3 regions of the Pantoea sp. X-Soil-TKNS-1280 genome follow, and region 1 is predicted to be linked to each of the others. Evidence: predicted binding sites of a transcription regulator. Region 1 holds the regulator's gene; each other region holds the start of a gene.

Evidence for each region. Region 1 encodes LexA, which represses DNA repair genes until DNA is damaged. Its sites were predicted from a motif close to TNCTGTATGTACATACAGNA; they were not measured.
Region 2: the regulator LexA is predicted to act here: its motif matches at 2,805-2,824, upstream of metR (HTH-type transcriptional regulator MetR).
Region 3: the regulator LexA is predicted to act here: its motif matches at 4,377-4,396, upstream of dinB (DNA polymerase IV).

Annotation. Positions count from the first base shown of each region.
Region 1 is NZ_AP035962.1:376,167-384,048, reverse strand. Features, by position in the region: gene dusA (tRNA dihydrouridine(20/20a) synthase DusA) at 1-465, opposite strand, end outside; gene AC6I8X_RS01740 (conjugal transfer protein TraF) at 564-1,814, opposite strand; gene zur (zinc uptake transcriptional repressor Zur) at 2,264-2,785, shown strand; gene AC6I8X_RS01730 (CsbD family protein) at 2,855-3,067, opposite strand; gene dinF (MATE family efflux transporter DinF) at 3,225-4,556, opposite strand; gene lexA (transcriptional repressor LexA) at 4,649-5,263, opposite strand; gene AC6I8X_RS01715 (diacylglycerol kinase) at 5,369-5,737, opposite strand; gene plsB (glycerol-3-phosphate 1-O-acyltransferase PlsB) at 5,864-7,882, shown strand, end outside.
Region 2 is NZ_AP035962.1:235,405-243,286, forward strand. Features, by position in the region: gene yigL (sugar/pyridoxal phosphate phosphatase YigL) at 1-268, shown strand, start outside; gene AC6I8X_RS01080 (carboxylate/amino acid/amine transporter) at 444-1,310, shown strand; gene AC6I8X_RS01085 (YehS family protein) at 1,307-1,786, opposite strand; gene metR (HTH-type transcriptional regulator MetR) at 1,840-2,772, opposite strand; gene metE (5-methyltetrahydropteroyltriglutamate--homocysteine S-methyltransferase) at 2,915-5,185, shown strand; gene AC6I8X_RS01100 (dienelactone hydrolase family protein) at 5,241-6,077, opposite strand; gene udp (uridine phosphorylase) at 6,379-7,140, shown strand; gene AC6I8X_RS01110 (tetratricopeptide repeat protein) at 7,226-7,882, shown strand, end outside.
Region 3 is NZ_AP035962.1:983,027-990,908, reverse strand. Features, by position in the region: gene AC6I8X_RS04485 (sugar ABC transporter ATP-binding protein) at 1-1,183, shown strand, start outside; gene AC6I8X_RS04480 (ABC transporter permease) at 1,180-2,178, shown strand; gene AC6I8X_RS04475 (sugar ABC transporter substrate-binding protein) at 2,206-3,276, shown strand; gene dinB (DNA polymerase IV) at 3,306-4,364, opposite strand; gene dpaA (peptidoglycan meso-diaminopimelic acid protein amidase) at 4,607-5,353, shown strand; gene AC6I8X_RS04460 (class II glutamine amidotransferase) at 5,324-6,091, opposite strand; gene lpcA (D-sedoheptulose 7-phosphate isomerase) at 6,144-6,722, opposite strand; gene fadE (acyl-CoA dehydrogenase FadE) at 6,977-7,882, shown strand, end outside.

The DNA.
Region 1 (7,882 bases):
AGTGCCAACGAAATCGCACAGGAATGCGTAGCTATCCTGATCATCAATGCCGATGCGGGTTTTCACCGTCACCGGAATGCTCACCACATCGCGCATTGCTTTAATACCATCCGCGACCAGCGCAGCTTCTCCCATCAGACAGGCACCGAAGCGACCATTCTGCACACGATCGGACGGACACCCTACATTAAGGTTGATCTCGTCATAGCCACGCGCTTCTGCCAACTGAGCACACTGCGCTAACGCCGCCGGATCGCTGCCACCCAGTTGCAGTGCGACCGGATGCTCATCCTCGCTAAAGGCCAGATAATCGCCCTTACCATGAATGATTGCGCCGGTGGTCACCATTTCGGTGTAAAGCAGCGTATCGCCGCTTAACTTGCGGTGAAAATAACGACAGTGACGGTCAGTCCAGTCGAGCATGGGAGCAATGGAAAAACGTTGCGAAGAGAAGGTATCGGTCATGAAACGCAGTAAATCCGGGGTTAAGTGATGAGAATCTGCGCAATCATACCACAGGATTGACGGGCGACACAGCCGCCCGTCGGTGTGATGAACATCAATCAGAAGTTAAATCCGAGCTGCACCATCGCACCCCAGGTATTGTCTGCACCAACCGAACCGGCCAGATCCAGATGTACCGTATTGTTGAATGGTGACACACCAAAACCGGCAGTGAAAACGTTGGTATCATTCGACTTCATATCGGCGCGATAGCCGGCACGCAGCTGCAACCAGTCCAGCACACGGTACTCGCCACCCACGCCGATATACTGGCTACTGTCTTCTGATTTAAAACGCTTAGTTTGCGTCAGATCGACATCGCCAGTCAGGGTCACAGGACCGTAGTTCCAGGCCAGACCGGTAGTGACCAGCGGACGGATTTGGTAAGTATCGCGATAGCCATCCACTTCTTTGGTATCGATGTTGCGCGAAATCAGGTTCTGACCGGTCAAACCGAAAGTCCAATTGTCGGCAAAATCAGTGGCGATACCGGCATCCACGTTGAAACCGGTATCGGAACTGCGATAACGGCTGTTGTTGATGTCGCTTTTGTCGTAGTTGTAGATGCTGGCGGTGTAATTATACAACCAGGTTTTCTGCAGTTTTGGCGTGATGCCTACAGAGACCGGATGGCCCGCAATAGTAAACTGGTGCGCCACGGAAATACCGTAATCAGTCACTAACGCCGCAAGCCCATTGGCACTGGAGCGCAAATTATCTTCATCACCCGGCACCGGAATGATGGTCCCGTCGGCCACGCCGTTCAGATAATCTATATCGCTTTGCGCCACATTCGCACGAACATGTGCAGTGCCATAAGCCTTGGTGATAAACGCAAAGGGCAGCGTCTCATTTGGCACGGTGACAGCCAGCGCCACACCCGCCGAGCCATCTGCTTTGTTGCCACGCAGGTCACTCAACTGATTCGCCATATCCCCTGCTGCGGCTTTAAGCTGCGGGTAGCCGTTGAGATAATCCTGGAAGGTTAAGTTATTGATGACATCCTGATAACGGTCAACGGTATCCGTAATGTCATCGACTTTATTAATCAGTTTGTCTTTATCGGTAACCTGCACACCCGCTGAAGGGAAAATGATGCTTACGTCATCATCAGGTTTTGCTTTGGTCATCAATGCCGGGTTCGCCAGTACCGCAGAGCTCCAGGTGGAAGACGCAACACCTGTGCCGCCCATTGCGTCATTACGTGCGTCGTACCAGGTACCTGCTGCCAGAGCTGAAGAGGAAAGAAATACTGAATTCAAAACAACAAGATAAGCAACTTTTTTGCGCCTGAATAATGTCTTCACCATGAGCCTGCCATCACCTTTCAAATGTCGTGACTACGTCATCGACGAAACAATTTACCAGCCCTTATTGTGAACCTGGGCTAACGATTTATTGCTGTGAAATAAAAGGAAATAGCACTGCTATTCGCAGAATTGACTGCTGGTGCAGCAATCTGTCGTGTATTTATGCAGAAAATTAAACGATGTCTAAATTAAGGCCAGACATTACTTAAGCCCTTTTGAACCTTAGACGCTAAGTCGGTGAGTTGCAAAGCAAAAACCAATTAGCCGGCTTTATAATAAATCCGTAACAAAGAACGCAGATGACAGTATGAGAAAAAAAGGGGAATAACACTGATATTAATCTTATGAAAAACAAGATTTTTCCTGGCAATGTTCAGCGAGAAAAGCAATCACAGCAGCGTAAAAATTTGTGTGATAAAATAACATCACTCGCCACCCGGAGAACACTTATGTCAAATTTGTCGCCAGACCAACTTCTGAACCAGGCTGAAACGCTTTGCCTGCAACGCGGCGTGCGTCTGACCACACAACGTGCCGAAGTGCTACGCCTGATGGCCGAGCAAAATGGATCGATCAGTGCTTATGATTTACTGGATCAATTGCGCGTCAGTGAACCCCAGGCAAAACCGCCAACCATCTATCGCGCACTGGATTTTCTGCTGGAGCAGGGATTTATCCATCGCGTTGAATCCAACAACAGCTACGTGGTCTGCCATCATTTTGATGAACCTGCACACACCTCAGTGATGCTGGTTTGTGACCGCTGTGCAGCCGTCAGTGAAAAACATGCGCATGGCGTTGAAAAGATCATCTCCGGATTGGCTGAACAAGCGGGTTTTGCGTTGCGCCATAGCGTGATTGAAGCCCACGGACTCTGTGAAAATTGTGCCGAAGTGGAAGCCTGTACCCATCATGAAAGTTGCGATCATGATCATCAGGTTGAAGGCAAAAAGCGGTTGAGGAAGGGATAAATGGCACCTCCTTGTGCCAACCCGATCATCAGGATCGGAGCTTAGGAGCATCGTCCTTAAACGGGTCCGTTACCAGCGGTGATCCTTGTTGTGACTTTCCCAGTCTTTCACTTCACGCTCGGCCTGGTCTTTAGCGTAGCCGTAGCGTTCCTGAATTTTACCGACAAGCTGATCACGTTTCCCTTCGATGACGGTCATATCATCATCAGTCAGCTTGCCCCATTTTTCTTTCACTTTCCCTTTGAATTGCTTCCAGTTTCCACTCGCTTCGTCTTTGTTCATAACCGTTCTCCATGTCATTTCCAGTGAGTTGACGGCATACCCATTTCCTGAAGGTAAAAACCGATATAACACGCTACTTAATTGCGCTGTTAAGGATAATTATAGTAGACAATGAATATCAGATAGCACACTTACGGATTAATCTGTAATTAACAAATTATATTCCACTATGCGAAAACCAACTATCGTGACGCCAGTGATGACGCCAGACCAGCCACAACGTGAGTCCGCGTAATGCCAGAAATACCGTCACCGCCAGCCACAAACCATGATTTCCCAACCAGGGTAAGGTGAGCAACGACAGGCCATAACCCAGCGCCGCCAGCGCCATGCTGTTACGCATTTCCCTGCCACGCGTCGCGCCGATAAACATGCCATCCAGCAGATAACACCATACCCCCACCAGGGGCATCACCACCTGCCACACCAGGTAACGGTCGGCGGCTTCGCGGAGTTCGTCCAGCGAGGTCAGCAACCCGACAATTTGCACCCCGCACAGGGCATACATCATGGCGAACAGCAACGCCACCAGGCCCGCCTGACGGCATGCCGCGTGCCAGACCAACAACAACTGGCTGCGATCTTTCGCACCAACCGCTTCACCAGAGCAGGCTTCAACCGCATAAGCGAAACCATCCAATGCGTAAGCTGTGAAAGTGAGAAACATCAGCAGAACCGCGTTGACTGCAACCACATCCGGCCCAATGCGCGCGCCAAAGATCGTCAGAGAAGCAAAACAGATTTGCAGCAGAAATGAGCGCAACATAATGTCGCGATTGAGACGAAACAGGCGGGCGGCACCACCGCGCCAGCTCGCTTTTAGCAGGGTGAAATCAATACCACGTAGCTTTAATACCCGAGCGACCATTAACAGCCCGACACCCAGGGTGACATATTCGGCCAGCGCTGTAGCCGCAGCAGCACCTGCCACTCCCCAGTGCAGACCGAGCACAAACAGCAGATCCAGCAGAATATTAACCAGGTTGCCCACCACCAGCAAAACAACGGGTGCACGTGCATACTGCACACCCAACAGCCAGCCCAGGAGTACCAGATTAGCCAGCGTAGCGGGAGCACTGAGCCAGCGAATCTGAATAAACAGCTGCGCCTGTTGCTGTACCGCAACGCTGCCCCCCATTAGCGCAGCCGCCAGATTGCTGACAGGTGTGCGCAGCAACATAAACAACACGCCTGCGATCAATGCGATAAGCAACGGTTGGGTAAGCGCACGCGCCAGCGCCGTTTTATCGCTGGCACCAAATGCCTGCGCAGTCAGTCCGGTCGTGCTCATGCGTAAAAACAGCAGCAGCATAAAAATGAAGCTGGTTGCCGTGCTACCCACTGCCACGCCACCGAGATAGATCGGACTGTCAAGATGGCCAATCACCGCGGTATCCACCACGCCGAGCAATGGCACCGTGATATTCGAAAGGATCATCGGCAGCGCCAGCCGCCAGAGTGTCTTATCAGAGGAGGAAAACAGCTGCATCAGCCCGTCCCGGTTTGTGCTGCGCTACAGTTATTTTGGCAAATCAAACCACGGCAGCGCAGAGGCGCTACCGTAGTGGGGGATTTAAAGGATTAAAGCCATTCGCCGTTGCGCACGATACCCACCGCCAGCCCTTCAACGGTGAGTGACTGTTCACGGGTATCGACCACAATCGGCTGGAAGTCACTGTTTTCTGGCAGCAGCTGCACAATCGCGCCCTGCTTTTTCCAGCGTTTCACTGTGACTTCATCATCAATGCGCGCCACCACGACCTGGCCATTGCGCACTTCCTGAGTCTTGTGTACCGCCAGTAAGTCACCATCCATAATGCCGATATCTTTCATCGACATGCCGCTAACGCGCAGCAGGAAATCAGCGGTAGGTTTGAAGAGGTTGGCATCAACCTGGTAGTGAGCCTCGATATGCTCCTGGGCCAGTAACGGTTCACCCGCGGCGACACGGCCAATCAGCGGCAGCCCCTCACTGGCTTCTTCTTCCATTAATAAACGAATACCGCGCGACGCTCCGGAGACGATTTCAATCACGCCTTTGCGTGCCAGAGCCTTCAGATGCTCTTCTGCCGCATTCGGTGAGCGGAAGCCCAGTTGAGCAGCAATTTCCGCACGCGTTGGCGGCATGCCCGTCTGGTTGATATGGTCGCGAATCAGATCATAGACCTGTTGCTGCCTGCTGGTTAACGCTTTCATCCCGCCCCCTGGTTGTTTATACAGTCGCTGTGAGTATATACAGGTATTGGCGAAATGGAAACCAAAACTGAGGGAAAAATCAGCGAGTTGATGAATCCGGAATCCTTATCGCAAATGCGACCAAAGCAGCGCGATCCAGACGAAAATAGCCAGTAAGATAGCTAACAATACAGCAGCCGACCCCATGTCTTTCGCGCGTCCGGCCAGCGGATGACGCTCCTGACCAATGCGGTCGACGACGGCTTCAATGGCACTATTCATAATCTCAACGATGACCACCAGCACCACAGAACCGATCATGAGTACGCGGGAGATTGCGTCAACATCCAGCCAGCATGCCACCACAATCGCCACCAGTGCGGCGATAGCCTCCTGGCGAAATGCCGCTTCATGTTGCCAGGCGGCGCGCAATCCCTGCCAGGAATAACCGGCAGCTTTCACTATCCTGAGAATACCGGTGACGTTATTTGCCATGTCGTTGAACCCTTTACTCGTTTTGACGTCAATGTCTGGGCAGCCGGGAATGGCACGGCCACAGATCTTCGCGGCACTTTCTGGTATGCTTGCCGCGCTTTGCTAACAAGAGGCTTAAAGTTGTCTATGTCAGGTTGGCGTAAACTTTATTATAAATTATTGAATTTACCACTCTCCATTTTGGTAAAGAGTAAGGCTATTCCGTCGGATCCTGTGTCTGAACATGGGTTAGATTCAACGCGGCCAATCCTATATGTGCTGCCTTACGATTCCAAGGCCGATCTACTCACACTGCGTTCGCAGTGTCTGAAACACGATCTGCCGGATCCGCTTACACCGCTGGAAATTGATGGTACGTTGTTGCCACGCTATGTCTTTATCCACGACGGTCCGCGCGTTTTCCCTTATTTCGTGCCGAATCTGGAGTCAGTGAAGCTATTTCATGACTATCTCGATCTGCATCGCAGCAACCCCGAACTGGATGTGCAAATGCTGCCCGTGTCGGTGATGTTTGGACGCGCACCAGGCCGTGAAGTACAGGGTGAACAGACGCCACATCTGCGCATTCTTAACGGTGTACAGAAGTTCTTTGCCATTCTCTGGCATGGCCGCGACAGCTTTGTCCGCTTCTCGCCGACAGTGTCGCTACGTCAGATGGCAACCGAGCATGGAACTGACAAGTCAATTGCGCAAAAACTGGCCCGCGTGGCGCGTATTCACTTCGCCCGCCAGCGTCTGGCTGCCATCGGCCCGCGTTTACCCGCCCGCCAGGATCTGTTTAACAAGCTGTTGCAATCGAAAGCCATTGAAAAGGCTGTGGAAGATGAAGCGCGCAGCAAAAAGATTTCCCATGAGAAGGCACAGCAGAACGCCATTGAAATGATGGAAGAGATTGCGGCTGACTTCTCCTATGAGGCCATCCGCGTCACTGACCGCGTCATGGGATGGATGTGGAGCCGACTCTATCAGGGTATCAACGTCAATGGCGGCGAGCGCGTACGTCAGCTGGCACAGGATGGTCACGAGATTGTCTATGTTCCCTGCCATCGCAGCCATATGGATTACCTGCTGCTCTCCTATGTGCTTTACCACCAGGGCCTGGTACCACCGCACATCGCTGCCGGTATCAATCTTAACTTCTGGCCTGCCGGTCCGATTTTCCGTCGCCTGGGTGCGTTCTTTATTCGCCGTACCTTTAAAGGCAACAAGCTCTATTCTACTGTTTTTCGTGAATATCTTGGCGAGTTGTTTAATCGCGGCTACTCGGTTGAATACTTTGTCGAGGGTGGACGTTCACGTACCGGCCGCCTGCTGGACCCGAAAACCGGCACCCTGTCGATGACGTTACAGGCCCTGTTGCGTGGCAGCAGCCGTCCGATCACCTTCGTGCCGATTTACATTGGGTACGAGCATGTGATGGAAGTGGGGACCTACGCCAAAGAACTGCGCGGGGCGGTGAAAGAAAAAGAAGGCTTTATGCAGATGGTGCGCGGCCTGCGCAAGTTGCGCAATCTGGGCCAGGGTTATGTCAACTTCGGCGAACCGCTGCCGCTGGTGAATTACCTGAACAAACATGTGCCGGAATGGCGTGAGTCCATCGATCCGATTGAACCACCGCGTCAGGCGTGGATGACCCCCGCCGTCAATGACATCGCGAACCGTCTGATGGTGCGAATTAACGAAGCCGGGGCCGCCAATGCGATGAACCTGTGCGTTACCGCACTGCTGGCATCTCGTCAGCGTTCGCTTACCCGCGAGCAACTGATTGAGCAACTGGAATGCTATACCCAGTTGCTGCGCAATGTCCCTTACTCGTCAGAAGCCACAGTGCCGGACCTCAGTGCTGAAGCGCTGCTTGATCACGCCATGGGCATGAACAAGTTTGAGACCGAGCAGGACAACATTGGTGACATCATCATTCTGCCGCGCGAGCAGGCGGTTCTGATGACCTATTACCGCAACAATATCCAGCATATGCTGGTTATGCCATCATTGATTGCCGCGATTGTGCAGCAGCACCGGGAAATCAGTGAAGCGGAGTTACTGCGCCAGGTGAGTCTGGTGTATCCAATGCTGAAGAGTGAACTGTTCCTGCGCTGGAGCAGCGATGAGTTACCTGTCTTGCTGCAGAATCTTTGTGCTGAA
Region 2 (7,882 bases), 140 kb from region 1:
GCCGACTTGTCTGGAAGTGATGGCGGGTGGCGTTTCCAAGGGGCACGCGCTGGAAGCCGTGGCGAAGCAGCTCGGCTATTCACTGAAAGAGTGTATCGCCTTTGGTGACGGTATGAACGATGTGGAGATGCTCAGCATGGCGGGCAAGGGCTGCATCATGCGCAATGCGCATCAGCGCCTGAAAGACACCTTGCCAGCGCTGGAAGTGATCGGCAGCAACGCTGAAGACGCAGTGCCGCATACGCTGCGTAAGCTGTTCCTGGCATAAAAAATTTCTGCGTTTCGTAGCGGCGCGATTTATCGCGCGAATGTGCGCCATTCGGATTGCGCACATTCGCGCCGCTACGGGTGTTTGTATTTTATTCAGTTGTAAACCAGATAATTCAACCAGACAGCGACAGTTTGTTTACACTAGCGGCACTGTTCATTTTGGGATCGTTACCGTGCTGTTATTGATCGTTACCACCATTCTGTGGGCTTTTTCCTTTAGTTTTATCGGGGAATATCTGGCGGGTCAGGTGGATTCCTGGTTCTCGGTGCTGATGCGTCTGGCGCTGGCAGCCATTGTCTTTCTGCCTTTCCTGCGCTGGCGTGGTTATCGCGCCTCGACCATCCTGCTGTATATGCTGGTGGGGATGCTGCAATTGGGCATCATGTACCTGCTCAGCTTTGAAGCCTACCTCTATCTCAGCGTGACGGAATTCCTGTTATTTACCGTCATGACGCCGCTGTATGTCACCCTGATCTACGATCTGCTCAGCCGACGCCCGTTGCGTATTGGCTACGCCTTCAGTGCCTTGCTGGCGGTGGTCGGCGCAGCGATTATTCGTTATGACAAAGTCAGCGACCACTTCTGGTTTGGTCTGTTGCTGGTGCAGGCGGCGAATATCTGTTTTGCCATCGGCATGGTGGGTTACAAGCGTTTGCAGGAGACGCGCCCGATGCCGCAGCACACCGCGTTTTCCTGGTTCTACCTTGGCGCAGTGATCATTGCGGTGATTGCCTGGTGCCTGTGGGGCAACCCCAACAAGCTGCCGACTACCTCGCTGCAATGGGGCATTCTGGTGTGGCTGGGCGTGGCCGCGTCCGGGTTGGGCTACTTTATGTGGAACTATGGCGCTACCCAGGTGGATGCAGGCACACTGGGTATCATGAACAATATGCATGTGCCGGCAGGATTGCTGGTAAACCTGGCGATCTGGCAGGAAAAACCACACTGGCCGAGCTTTATCGCCGGGGCCATTGTGATCTTCGCTTCACTTTATGTGCATAAACGCTGGGTACTGGGAAAAACCGCGACCAGCCATTAAGCCTTTTTGACAGGGGCCGGGCGCTGCACCAGCGTCAGCCCTTTCAAAAAGTTACGCAGAATCTGGTCACCGCATTCGCGGTAATTCTTATGATCCGGATTACGGAAAATTGCGCCGATCTCCGCCTGAGAAACCGTAAAGTTTGCCTTCAGCAAGATCTCAGGAATGTCCGTGGTTTTCAGGGCAAACGCGATACGTAACTTCTTCAGGAAGATATTGTTGTTCATGCGGCGCTCAATCGATGGCGCAGGCGCATCTTCGCTCTTACCACGACGATGGAAAATTAAACCGTTGAGGAAATAACCCATCAGCACATCCGGGCAGGGACGATACGCCGCGTCGTCATCTTTCTTCAGCCACGCCTGCACATCTTCCAGTGGCACATCGCAACTCGCCAGGGCGAAAATCTCCATCACTTTGCTGTCGCTTAAATCCAGCATATAGCGCACGCTGCGCAGCACATCGTTATTGGTCATGGTGAAAATCTCCTGGTCACGGGTTGAGGCGGCGCATTATAGAGTAGGCCGTTTCAGGAAGACAGCGGTTGTAACGAACCGGGGAGCGATGCATCGCGCACAAAAGGCAGATGATCACAGGCATGCTGGCGGGCAAAACGCGCGAACGCCTCCAGCACCGGCTGACGCTGTTCACCGTCACGCATTGCCGCGTACAAACGGCTCCACAACCCTTCACCCAGCGTTTTGGTCACCACCAATCCCTGATGTTCAAAACTCTCCACGACCCAGTGGGGCAGCGCCGCAATACCCATGCGCGCTGACACCATCTGGATCATCAGCAACGTATTATCGACACTCTTCAGCGCCGGGCTTACCCCCGCCGGCTGCAAAAAATGCCGCCAGATATCCAGTCGCTGACGCTGTACCGGATAAATCAGCAGGACTTCATCCGCCAAATCTTCCGGCGAAATATGTTCGCGCTGCGCCAGCGGATGATCGGGTGCCAGTACCAGCCGCACTTCGTAATCAAACATCGGGGAATAAAACAGCCCGCTACGCGGCAAAATATCGGAGGTCAGCACCACATCCAGCTCGCCCTGCTGCAACGCGGGTTGCGGGTCGAATGTCACGCCGGATTTAAAATCCATCACCACCTGCGGCCAGCTCTGACGGAAATTATTCAGCGCTGGCGTCAGCCACTGAATACAGCTGTGGCACTCAATGGCGATGCGCAACGTCGTCTGATGCGGCTCATGGCAAGCCTGCAACGCCTGCTGAATCTGCGGCAGGATTTGCTCAGCCAGCTGCAACAGGATCTCCCCCTGTGGTGTAAAACGTAGCGGCTGGCTCTTACGCACAAACAGGCGAAAGCCCAGCCGTTGCTCCAGGTCGCTGAACTGATGAGATAACGCCGATTGCGTTTGATGAAGCTGAGCGGCGGCGGCGGCCAGAGAGCCGGTATGCCGTAACGCTTGCAGCGTCCGCAGGTGTTTGAGTTCGATCATGAGAATCCTTCACATCGAGATTGAACAATTTGCGCTTGAGGAACATACAGTACCCGCAGAATATAGCGGTGTAAACATCTGGACGGCTAAACATCTGATTGTAACCTAAGCTGCTCAATAAAGAATACCTGGAGGACATCAAATGACCATTCTGAACCATACACTCGGTTTTCCTCGCGTCGGTCTGCGTCGTGAATTGAAAAAAGCCCAGGAAAGTTATTGGGCAGGTAATAGCTCACAGGAAGATTTGCTGGCCGTGGGGCGTGAGCTGCGTGCACGTCACTGGCAACAACAGAAAGAAGCGGGCGTGAACCTGCTGCCGGTGGGCGACTTCGCCTGGTACGATCACGTACTCACTACCAGCCTGCTGTTGGGCAACGTACCGGCCCGCCACCAGAATAAAGACGGCTCCGTTGACCTCGATACCCTGTTCCGCCTCGGCCGTGGTCGTGCACCGACCGGCGCACCCGCCGCCGCCGCCGAAATGACCAAATGGTTCAACACCAACTATCACTACATGGTGCCAGAATTCACCCAGGGTCAGCAGTTCAGACTGACCTGGACCCAGCTGCTGGACGAAGTGGACGAAGCGCTGGCGCTCGGGCATAAAGTTAAACCCGTGCTACTCGGCCCGGTCACTTACCTGTGGCTGGGTAAAGTGAAAGGCGAACAGTTTGATCGCCTTTCGCTGCTGAAAGACATCCTGCCGGTTTATCAACAGGTGCTGGCTGAACTGAAACAACGCGATATCGAATGGGTGCAGATTGATGAGCCAGCACTGGCGCTGGAACTGCCGCAGGAATGGCGTGCCGCGTTCAAACCGGCTTACGACGCGTTGCAGGGCAAAACCAAACTGCTGCTGACCACCTACTTCGACAGCATCGGCCAGAACCTTGATGTGATCAAAGCGCTGCCAGTGCAGGGGCTGCATGTTGACCTGGTACACGGCAAAGATGATATCCAGCACATCAACCAGCAACTGCCAGCAGAATGGCTGCTGTCTGTTGGGGTGATCAACGGTCGTAACGTCTGGCGTGCCGACCTCAGCAGTTGGTTCGAACGCCTGCAACCGCTGGTGGGACAACGCAAACAACTGTGGATCGGCTCTTCCTGCTCCCTGCTGCACAGCCCGATCGACCTGAGCGTGGAAACCCGTCTCGATGAAGAAGTGAAAAGCTGGTTTGCTTTTGCCCTGCAAAAATGTGCTGAGCTGTCCCTGCTGAGTAACGCACTGAACAACAACGATGCAAAATCCCTCGAAGCCTGGAGTGCGCCAATCCGTGCCCGTGCCCACTCCAGCCGTGTGCATAATGCCGCTGTGGCGGCGCGTCTGGCAAAAATCCAGGCCAAAGACACCGAGCGTAACAGCGCCTACACCGAGCGTGCTCAGGCGCAGCGCAACCGCTTCCATCTGCCAGCATGGCCGACCACCACCATTGGTTCATTCCCGCAGACTACTGAAATCCGCGGCCTGCGTCTCGATTTCAAAAAAGGCAACATTGATGGCGGTCACTATCGCACCGGTATCGCTGAACACATCAAACAGGCGATTGTGGAACAGGAACGTCTGGGGCTTGACGTGCTGGTGCACGGTGAAGCCGAGCGTAACGACATGGTTGAATATTTCGGCGAAAACCTCGACGGTTTCGTGTTCACTCAGAATGGTTGGGTACAGAGCTACGGCTCACGCTGCGTAAAACCGCCGGTGATTATCGGTGACGTCAGCCGCCCGGCAGCCATCACCGTAGAGTGGGCGAAATATGCCCAGTCGCTGACCGACAAACCGGTTAAAGGCATGCTCACCGGTCCGGTCACTATCCTGTGCTGGTCGTTCCCGCGTGAAGACGTTAGCCGTGAAACCATCGCCAAACAAATTGCACTGGCGCTGCGCGATGAAGTGGCAGACCTGGAAAAAGCCGGTATCGGCATCATCCAGATTGACGAACCGGCGTTGCGTGAAGGCCTGCCGCTGCATCAGTCCGACTGGGCTGCCTACCTCACCTGGGCGGTCGATGCGTTCCGCCTCAACGCGGCGGTGGCGCAGGATGACACCCAGATCCACACCCATATGTGTTATTGCGAGTTCAACGACATCATGGACTCTATCGCCGCGCTGGATGCGGACGTGATCACCATCGAAACCTCACGTTCCGATATGGACCTGCTGGAAGCGTTTAAAGAATTCTCATACCCGAACGAAATCGGCCCAGGGGTGTATGACATCCACTCACCGAACGTACCCAGCGTAGCGTGGATGGAAGACCTGCTGCGTAAAGCGGCGCTGAGTATCCCGGAAGAGCGTCTATGGGTGAACCCGGACTGCGGCCTGAAAACCCGTGGCTGGACGGAAACCCGTCAGGCTCTGGCCAATATGGTCGAAGCGGCGAAAAAACTGCGCGGTGAAACCGCGTAATCGTTGGATAAAATGTTGTGTTGATACGTTGGGGCGCGCAAGCGCCCCTTTTTTATTACGCGTCTGGTGCAACGCCATACTGCTTAAACCAGGCAAGCATTCGCACCCAGCCATCCTGCGCCGATTCCGCGTGATAGCTCGGACGATAATCAGCGTGGAAGGCATGGCCCGCATCCGGGTAGACCACGATCTCCGCTTTGGCATTGGCGGCACGCAGCGCCTGGCGCATCAGCTCAACGCTCTCCAGCGGAATCCCTTCATCCTGACCGCCGTACAGGCCCAGCACCGGTGCATTTAAATCGACGGCGATATCAATCGGATGCTTTTGCTGCTTCAGCGTCTTGTCGCCAATCAGGCGACCATACCAGGCAACCGCTGCACGCACCTGCGGGTTGTGCGCCGCGAATAGCCAGCTAATGCGCCCACCCCAGCAGAAACCGGTAATGCCCATACGACGGATATCACCGCCGTTGCGTGCGGCCCAGTTGGCGACGTGGTCGAGGTCTGACAGTACCTGTGAATCCGGCACCTTACTCACCAGTTCTTTAAACAAGGTCGGGATATCGTGGTATTCACTGGGATCGCCTTCACGGAAATAGAGCTCCGGTGCTACCGCCAGATAACCCTCCAGCGCCAGCCGACGGCAGATATCACGAATATGCTCATGTACGCCAAAAATCTCCTGCACCACCAACACCACTGGCAGTGTGCCTTCATACTCTTTTGGCCGGGCATAATACGCTGGCAGATTTTCACCCTGGCTGGGGACCGAGGTTTCTCCGCTATGGATCGCCTCGCTGTGGGTAATAATGGTGGTGCTCGCGGTCGGTTGTACGGCGGGGGCAAAGCCGCCAGTTGCAGATTTTTGTGCCATATTGTCTTCGGTTTTCATTGTTCTCTCCGTGCTAACAATCGCGCAATCACGTAACTATAGCCTGGCCGCTGTGGCCGGGCGGGTGTAGGGAGCAGAGGGGTTACGCATCAGTTCTTCCTCTTCTATTAACATTGCCGTTTAAACTTACACAGCACAGCTTGTAGCAATTCAGAATGGCAGACGACCAATGTGTGATTTCTATCACGTTATTTTTTTCTGATAATGTAACTTTCATTATCGATAGTGAAATTAGTCACATATTTATCCCGCCTGCTGACGTAAAGTGGCGCGCATATCCCTTATCTACCAGGAGTCTGTTATGGCCCAGTCTGACGTTTTCCACCTTGGCATCACCAAAGCCGACCTGAAAGGAGCCACGCTGGCCATCGTTCCCGGCGATCCTGAGCGCGTAAAGAAAATCGCTGCGCTGATGGACAACCCGCAGCACCTGGCGTCGCATCGTGAATTCACCACTTATCTGGCTGAGGTGGACGGCAAACCGGTCGTGGTTTGCTCCACCGGCATTGGTGGCCCGTCAACCTCCATCGCAGTAGAAGAACTGGCCCAGCTCGGTGTGCGTACCTTCCTGCGCGTCGGCACCACCGGTGCCATCCAGCCGAATATCAATGTGGGTGATGTGCTGGTCACCACGGCTTCGGTTCGTCTGGACGGTGCCAGCCTGCACTTCGCGCCGATGGAATTTCCGGCGGTCGCTGACTTCACCTGTACCACGGCGCTGGTCGCGGCGGCTGAAGCCTGTGGTGCGAAGACCCACATTGGCATCACCGCCTCCTCTGACACCTTCTATCCCGGCCAGGAACGTTACGACACCTTCTCAGGCCGTGTGGTTAGCCGCTTCCAGGGCTCGATGAAAGAGTGGCAGCAAATGGGCGTCCTCAACTATGAGATGGAATCCGCTACACTGTTAACCATGTGCGCCAGCCAGGGGCTGCGAGCCGGTATGGTGGCGGGCGTCATCGTGAATCGTACGCAGAAGGAGATCCCGGATGCGGCGACCATGAAACAGACTGAAAGCGACGCGGTGAAAATTGTAGTCGAAGCGGCGCGTCGGTTGATCTAGCGCGCCCGGTAACCGGCGATTTTCAGATTTCGTCGGTTACCTGAAACGGATGCGCGTAAATTCAGCGGATAACTGAGAAATTTCTATGCGCAAAACGGTTCCTGTTCAACGTCCTGCCTTTATGGTCAGCCCTCAGGCGCGTGTCGAAGATGCGGCCGCGCGTTTCCGCCAGGCGATGGCGGCGGCTGATTTCCCTGTCGCGCGTCAGTGCTGTGAAGAAGTGTTGCGTGTCATGCCGCACAACATGCAGGTGCTAAGTGATTATGCGCTGGCGCTGATGCGTGTTGGCGAATACCAGAAATCCTGGAAAACCTACCAGAAAATCTATCAGGCTACGGCGGATAAGCGGGCGCAGGCGGCGGAAACCTGGCTCGACGGTCTCACCGAAGTCTGTGGCTGGCTTAACAAGCCGGATGAGGTGGCGCGTTACGGGCTGGAATCGTTGCAGCAATCCGACCGGAAATTCAGCGCCGGGCAAAAGCACCCTCTGCCAGCAGAAGCACCACCGACCTTTGCAGCGTCTCGCCCACAGGAAAATATCATTGCCTTCAGCCTGTATGGCGACCAGCCACGCTATTGCGAAACCCTGATAAAAAATGTCGAGGTGGCACGCGAGCTTTACCCGGCTTGGACCTGCCGTATCTGGCTGGATGACAGCGTACCGCAACATGTCTGGCAGCGCCTGGCTCAGCCCAATGTACAGCTGGTGGATATGTCGCACGAGAAAACGCTGTTTCCCACC
Region 3 (7,882 bases), 610 kb from region 1:
GTTGGCCGAACCCGGTCACGGCTATCGCTGGGGCGAGATCCGTCGTCAGGCGCGTGCGCTGCTGGATCAGCTGGAAGTGAACATTGATGTCAAACGTCTGGTGGAGCGTTGCTCACTGGCGGAAAAGCAGCAGATTTTGCTGGCCCGCGCCCTCTCCCATCACTGCCGTTTCCTGATTCTGGATGAACCGACCGCGCCGCTGGACCAGCATGAAAGCGAGCGTCTGTTTAGCGTGGTGCGTCGTTTACAGGGCAATGGCATCGGCGTGGTGTTTATTTCCCACCGCATTCACGAACTGAAAGCGATTTGCGACCAGCTGACCGTGCTGCGCGATGGACGCCTGATCGAAACCGCCCCGATGGCGGCACTGAGCGGCGAACAGATCGTGGAGAAGATGCTCGGCCACCAGCTGACCGATGTTTATCCGCCGCGCCGTGAACGTCAGCAACAGCCAGTACTACTGGCGGTGGAAGGCCTGCATGATGACCAGCTGCTCCAGGATATTTCGCTGCACCTGCATAAAGGTGAAATCCTCGGTATCGCCGGATTAGCCGGAGCCGGTAAAACCGAGCTGTGCAAAGCGCTGTTTGGTGCCAGCAAAAGCCGCGTCAGCCACGGCGAATTGCATGGCAAACCGTGGCGTCCGCGCTCACCGCACGACTCGGTGGAAAACCGCATGGCGCTGGTACCGGAAGAACGCCGTAAAGAAGGCATCTTTATCGATGAATCGGTGACGATGAACCTCAGCGTCAGCGCCGATAGCAGTTTTTCGCGCTGGAGCCTGTTCGGCCATCGTCAGGCGTGGCGCTGGGCAGAAGAGGTGATTAACCGCCTCAACGTGCGCACCACCGGACCGGCGCAAACGCTGCGCCGTCTGTCGGGCGGGAATCAGCAGAAAGTGGCGATCGGTAAATGGCTGCGTAATAACGCCGATGTGCTGATTTTTGATGAACCGACCAAAGGGGTCGATATCAAGGCCAAAACCGATTTGTTCAGCCTGATCGACGGATTAGCGCGGGAAGGCAAAGGCATCATCTATGCCTCGGGTGAGTTTTCCGAACTGGTAGGCCTGTGTGACCGAATTTGTGTGCTCTGGGACGGGCGCATTGTGGCAGAAATGGAAGGACGTGAGGCCACAGAAGAGACGCTTTTGCTTTATTCCACCGGAGGAACCCCTGCGTGAGCAGCAAAGATATAATCCTGAACCCGCAGCCTTCTCTGCGCCATCAACTGTTTGATTTTCTCTATAAATGGGGCATGTTGCTGACGGTGGTGATCCTGATCGCCGCATTTGGCCTCGCCTCAGACAGCTTCCTTGAGCCTACCAACATCATCAACATTCTGCGCTCCATCGCGATTGTCACAGTCATTGCGATTGGCGTGTCGATTTCGCTGACCATTGGCGGCTTTGACCTGTCTGTCGGCTCTACCGCCTCGCTGGCAAATGCGCTGGTGATTTCGCTGTTCGTCTGGTACGGCTTCAATTCCACCGAAGCCATCGTTATCACCCTGCTGCTGTGTACCCTGGTCGGGCTGTTTAACAGCTTCCTGATTGTGATTCTGCGCATCCCTGACATGCTGGCGACCCTCGCGACGCTGTTTGTGGTCCAGGGCGTGGCGATGACCTACAGCTTTGGCGGCTCCATTACCGAAAATATGGTAATGCCGAACGGGGATATGGCGGAAGGTACCATTCCGGCCGGTTTTAACCTGCTCGGCCAGGTCCCCACCATCGTTATCATTATGCTGGTGGTGACCGTGGTAGCACAGCTGGCGCTGTCGCTCACCAAACATGGCCGTCGGATGTATGCCCTCGGCGGCAATCCGGAAGCTGCTCGTCTCTCCGGCATCCGTACTAACCGTTATCGCGTGCTGGCTTATGTCATCTCTTCACTGCTGGCAGGGGTCGGCGGCATTCTGCTGGCTTCGCGTATTGGTTCCTCCCAGGTGAATGCCGGTGGCGGGTACCTGATGGATGCGGTGGCGGCGGCCTGGATCGGCTTCTCGCTGGCCGGTTCCGGCAAACCGAATGCACTCGGAACCCTGGTCGGCGCGATCATCCTTGGCGTGCTGCAAAACGGACTGGTGATGCTTTCCGTGCCCTACTACGCCATGGACATTATTAAAGGCCTGGTGCTGGCTCTGGCCCTGGCGATTACCTATATTCAGCGCCGCTAAGGCGCTTCCCTGAAGAAAGAGAACAACATGAAAAAAATCACCCTTTCACTGCTGGCCGTAGGCCTGCTGAATGTCAGCGCCGCCTTTGCCGACACCGTCGTACCGGTGCCTGCCGCCATCGCTAATCACCAGGGACCGGTGCGTATCGCCATTATCCGTAACCTCGGTTCTGACGATAACACCACCCAGTTTGTTGCCGGTGCCATCCAGCAGGGACGTAAGCTGGGCTTCAAAGTCAGCACCTTCCTGAGCAACGGCGATGACGCACGTTTCCAGGACTTCGTCAGCCAGGCGATCAGTCAGAAATATGACGGCATTATTCTGTCGCATGGCAAAGAACCCTACTCCACCGCGCTGGTAAAACGCATTGCTGATGCTGGTATTAAGGTGTCGGTGTTTGATACCCCGGTTGATACGCCGGTGAACGGCGTGACGGTCACCGCCCAGAATGACGCCTCACTGGCGCAGGAATCCCTGGGTCAGTTGATCAAAGACTTTAACGGCAAGGCAAACATCGTCAAATTGTGGGTCGCAGGCTTCCCGGCGATGGATCGTCGTCAGGTGGTGTATGAAAAACTGATGAAGGAAAATCCGGGCATCCATCAGCTGGAGTCAATCGGTGCGGTCTCTTCTGACGTGCAGGGCGACACTGCGAACAAGATTGGCGCGATTCTGGCGAAGTACCCGAAAGGCAAGATTGATGCGATCTGGGGTTCCTGGGATGCCTTCAGCCAGGGTGCCTACAAAGCGTTGCAGGAGAATGGCCGTACTGAGATCAAGCTGTACAGCATTGACGTCTCCAACCAGGATCTGCAGCTGATGCACGAGAAGAACAGCCCGTGGGTGCAGACTGTGGCAGTCGATCCGAAAACCATTGGCGCAGTGAATATGCGTCTGGTGGCGAATAAGATTGCCGGTGAAAGCACCCCCGCGAGCTACGAGTTTAAGGCTTCCTCGATTACTCAGCAGCAGTTGAACAGCGAGCAGGGTGCGGTAAACGTGGCATCGCTGAGCAAAATTATCCCAGGCTGGGGTGAGAACCACGATTTCGTTGCACCGTGGTTTGCCACCCTGGAAGCGAAGTACGGCAACAAATAATGGCTGGAGCGGCGCGGTTTATCGCGCCGCTACGACAATCCCAATAATAACTGCCTCTCCAGCTGTGGATTCACCAGCGTCACATGTAACCCCACCAGCCGGACACCACGCCCGGCACGGCGTTCGTCCCAGGTTTTGCGCGCCACCGCAATCATGTCCTCTTTATTCAGCACCGGCCAGATATGCTCCTGGGTCGTCAGCTGGAAATCATTGAACTTCAGCTTTACTCCCTGACGAGCGATTAACTTGTCCGGGCGAATCTGCGTCAAGCGGCGATCCAGCTCCTCGTAGAGATAATCAATGATTTCAAGACATTGCTCCCAGTTGTGAATATCTTCCATCAGGGTACGCTCAACGCCGAGTGATTTACGTTCCCGCTCCACCACTACGCCGCGCTCGTCAATGCCATGGCTGCGTTCCCATAACACCCGGCCAAATTTGCCAAAGCGTTTGAGCAGCTGTGCCAGATCCGCCTGCTGCACATCGCCGCAGGTACGTAGTCCCATCTCTTCCAGTTTTTTCGCCGATACCTTACCAACGCCGGGAATTTTACTCAGCGACAACGTCAGCAGAAAATCGGGCATCGCCTGCGGCGTGATCACGAACTGGCCATTCGGCTTGTTCAGGTCGGAGGCAATTTTGGCGAGAAACTTGATTGGCGCGATGCCTGCCGAAGCGGTCAGCTGGGTTTCACGCAGAATATCGGCGCGAATCGCCTGTGCCATCAGCGTAGCTGACCCCTGGCAATGCGGGCTATCAGTGACATCAAGGTAAGCTTCATCCAGCGACAGGGGCTCAATCCGCGAGGTGTAGCGCAAAAAGATCTCACGGATCTGCCGGGAGGCTTCTTTATAGGCTTCGAAGCGACCGAGCAGCAGACGCAGGTGGGGGCAGAGTCTCAGCGCCGTGGCGGTGGGCATCGCGCTGCGCACGCCATACTCCCGCGCCGGATAGTTAGCGGTGCTGATCACGCCACGTTGCACCCGGCTGCCACCGATGGCGATCGGGATATCACGCAAAGAGGGATCGTCGCGCATTTCAACCGCCGCGAAAAAGCAGTCCATATCGACATGAATGATCTTACGCATACCCCCTCCGAATACTGGATAAGTATACAGCATTACAAACTCTCGGCAATATTTGTCGGGGCACGCATGAAAGTTTACAAATTTATGGCCGTAATCCCTGTGGTAAATGGCTATTTTCTCAGACACTGGCTTGATTAAACGCCAGACAATGTTAATGTTGCGCAGCGGTAGCGGATATTTCCGATAATGCAATAAGAGACGTCATGCGTCAGAGTTCCTCTTTACTTCAAGGTACACACAGAATGGGCAGAATCGCATTATTGCTTGCGATGATTCTTATGCCGGTCCTTAGCTGGGCAATCAATCCTGAGCCAGTTAACCCTGAGGCTCCGGTAAGCAAAGAACTAAAAAAACAATTACTTGGCACCCCGGTTTATATTCAGATTTTCAAGGAAGAGCGTACGCTGGAACTGTACGGCAAGATCGGTAATGAATATCGTCTGCTGGATAGCTACCGCATTTGTAATTTCTCTGGCGGTTTGGGTCCCAAGCGCCGCGAAGGGGATTTTAAAAGCCCGGAAGGTTTTTATAGCGTCAAACTGAATCAGTTAAAACCAGATAGCCATTATTATCGCGCGATTAATACCGGTTTTCCGAACCAATTTGACCGTGACAATGGTTACAGCGGCAAATATCTGATGATCCACGGCGACTGTAAATCCATTGGCTGCTATGCCATGACCAACGCCTATATGGATGAGATCTACACCTACGTTAACGCTGCGCTGCGTAACGGGCAGGAAGAAGTGTCGTTAGGCATCTTCCCGTTCCGTATGACCGACAGCAACATGCAGCGTCACCGCTACTCCACTTACGCCAGCTTCTGGCGTCAGCTGCAGCCGGGTTATGCGTACTTTGCGAAGTACCACCAGCCACCGACGGTGAACGTCACCGGCAGCGGCCAGTACGCGGTAAACAGCAGCCCGGCGGTAATGACCGCGCCAGACGCTGCTTCAAAATCATTCCTGGCGCTCTCCCAGGCAAAATAATACCCACTCGCCTGGCACTATCCGGTGCCAGGTTTCATTCCCCGTCAGCGGTTGCGTAGCAATCACCGTCACCACATCCTGCGGCGTCGTCTGCTGCTGAAAATCAATCTCCACATCCTGATCGAGCAACTTAGCTTTGCCAAACGGCGCGCGACGGGTGATCCAGAACAGATTGGTGGAACAGAACGCCATCAGATAACGTCCATCCGACAGCAGCATGTTAAACACCCCTTTCTGCCGTAACTCCGCCGCCAGCTCCGCGATATAGCGAAACACCGCTGGCCAGTTGCCGGGCGTGCGAGGGTAACGCTGGGTCAGTTTATGCAGGATCCAGCAGAAGGCTTTTTCACTGTCGGTTTCCCCCACCGGGCGGAAATGACCGGTCTCCAGCTGACGATAGCCTTTCAACTGACCGTTATGGGCGTAGGTCCAGTTACGGCCCCACAGCTCGCGGGTAAACGGATGGGTATTTTCCAGTGACACTTCACCGCGGTTGGCCTGGCGAATATGCGCCACCACCGAATGTGATTTGATGGGATACTCCTGCACCAGACGGGCAATCGGCGAGTTATAGCTCGGCAACGGATCTTTGAAGGTGCGGCAGCCTTTATCTTCATAAAAGGTGATGCCCCAGCCATCTTTGTGCGGTCCGGTCCCACCACCACGCTGCACCAGCCCGGTAAAACTAAAACAGATATCCGTGGGGACATTGGCGCTCATCCCGAGCAATTCGCACATAGCTACCGCCTTAGTAAAATCCTCCCACCGACGTGGGAGGAGAAGCCACGACTTACTTCACCATCTCTTTTTCAATCAGCAGCATCAGGATATGAATGACTTTGATATGAATTTCCTGAATGCGGTCAGCATAACCAAAATGCGGCACACGGATTTCAATGTCTGCAGTACCGGCCATTTTGCCGCCGTCTTTGCCGGTCAGGGTGATGACCTTCATCCCCTGCGCGCGCGCCGCTTCCACCGCCTTGATGATGTTGGCGGAATTGCCGGACGTAGACAAGCCAAGCAGCACATCGCCCGGACGCCCCACCGCTTCGATATAACGCGAGAACACGTAATCGTAACCAAAGTCATTGCTGACGCAGGAAAGATGGCTGACGTCAGAGATGGCAATCGCCGGGTAGCCAGGACGGTTTTCACGATAGCGCCCGGTCAGCTCCTCGGCGAAGTGCATGGCATCGCAATGCGAGCCACCGTTGCCGCAGGAGAGCACTTTGCCACCCGCTTTGAAGCTATCCGCCAGCAACACCGCCGCGCGCTGAATCGCATGGATGTTGGCTTCATTGCTGAGGAAATTGTTCAGCGTATCGGCGGCTTCATTAAGTTCTGACCGGATAATGTCCTGATACATAGGGATGTCCTTTAGAGGAAAGATTGACCCCTGCAAGTTTAACGGAATGGCGTGGAGGCGCAAAGCACAGGCGCAGGTGAAAGCCCGGCCCTGAAGGGTAAAAAGCGTGAAGTCGTGTGTCAGATCAACCTATCCCGGCGATTTTGTGAGTTGGGTTGTAATTGTGTTGTAAACAGATTGATAAATTTCCGGCGCTGCTCTAAACCTCTATACATAACAGGTCAGACCTCTTACAACTTACGGAGCGGTTCATTATGCTGGTTGCCTCAATCGTTGCGACGCTGATATTGATTAGCGCCCTCTTCTACCATCAACTTTCCCTGCGTTTCAGCAGCGCTATCCTGCTGTTGTGGACCGCAGCCCTCGCCTTCAGCGGGTTGTGGACGCCCTGGCTGCTGCTGCCGCTCGCCATCATCCTGTTACCCTTTAACCTGCCCGCGATGCGTCGCAGTATGTTTTCGAAGCCGATGCTGCACAGCTTTCAGAAAGTGATGCCGCCGATGTCGCGTACTGAAAAAGAAGCCATCGACGCCGGTACTACCTGGTGGGAAGGTGATCTGTTCCGCGGCAAGCCGGACTGGCAGAAACTGCACAACTATCCACAGCCACGTCTGACAGAAGAGGAACAAACCTTTCTCGATGGCCCGGTAGAAGAAGCCTGCCGTATGGCGAATGATTTTCAGATCACCCACGAAATGGCCGATCTGCCGCCGGAGCTGTGGGCGTATCTGAAAGAACATCGTTTCTTCGCCATGATCATTAAAAAAGAATATGGCGGCCTCGAATTCTCTGCCTATGCTCAGGCGCGCGTGCTGCAAAAACTGGCGGGCGTGTCCGGAATCCTCGCCATCACCGTTGGTGTGCCTAACTCTCTCGGTCCAGGCGAATTGCTGCAACACTACGGCACCGATGCGCAGAAAGATCACTACCTGCCACGACTGGCACGCGGCGACGAAATTCCCTGCTTCGCGCTGACCAGCCCGGAAGCCGGTTCTGATGCCGGAGCCATCCCGGATACCGGCGTGGTGTGTATGGGTGAATGGCAGGGCAAAGAAGTGCTCGGCATGCGCCTGACGTGGAACAAGCGCTATATCACCCTGGCACCGATTGCTACCGTGCTCGGCCTGGCCTTTAAACTCTCCGACCCGGAACATCTGCTG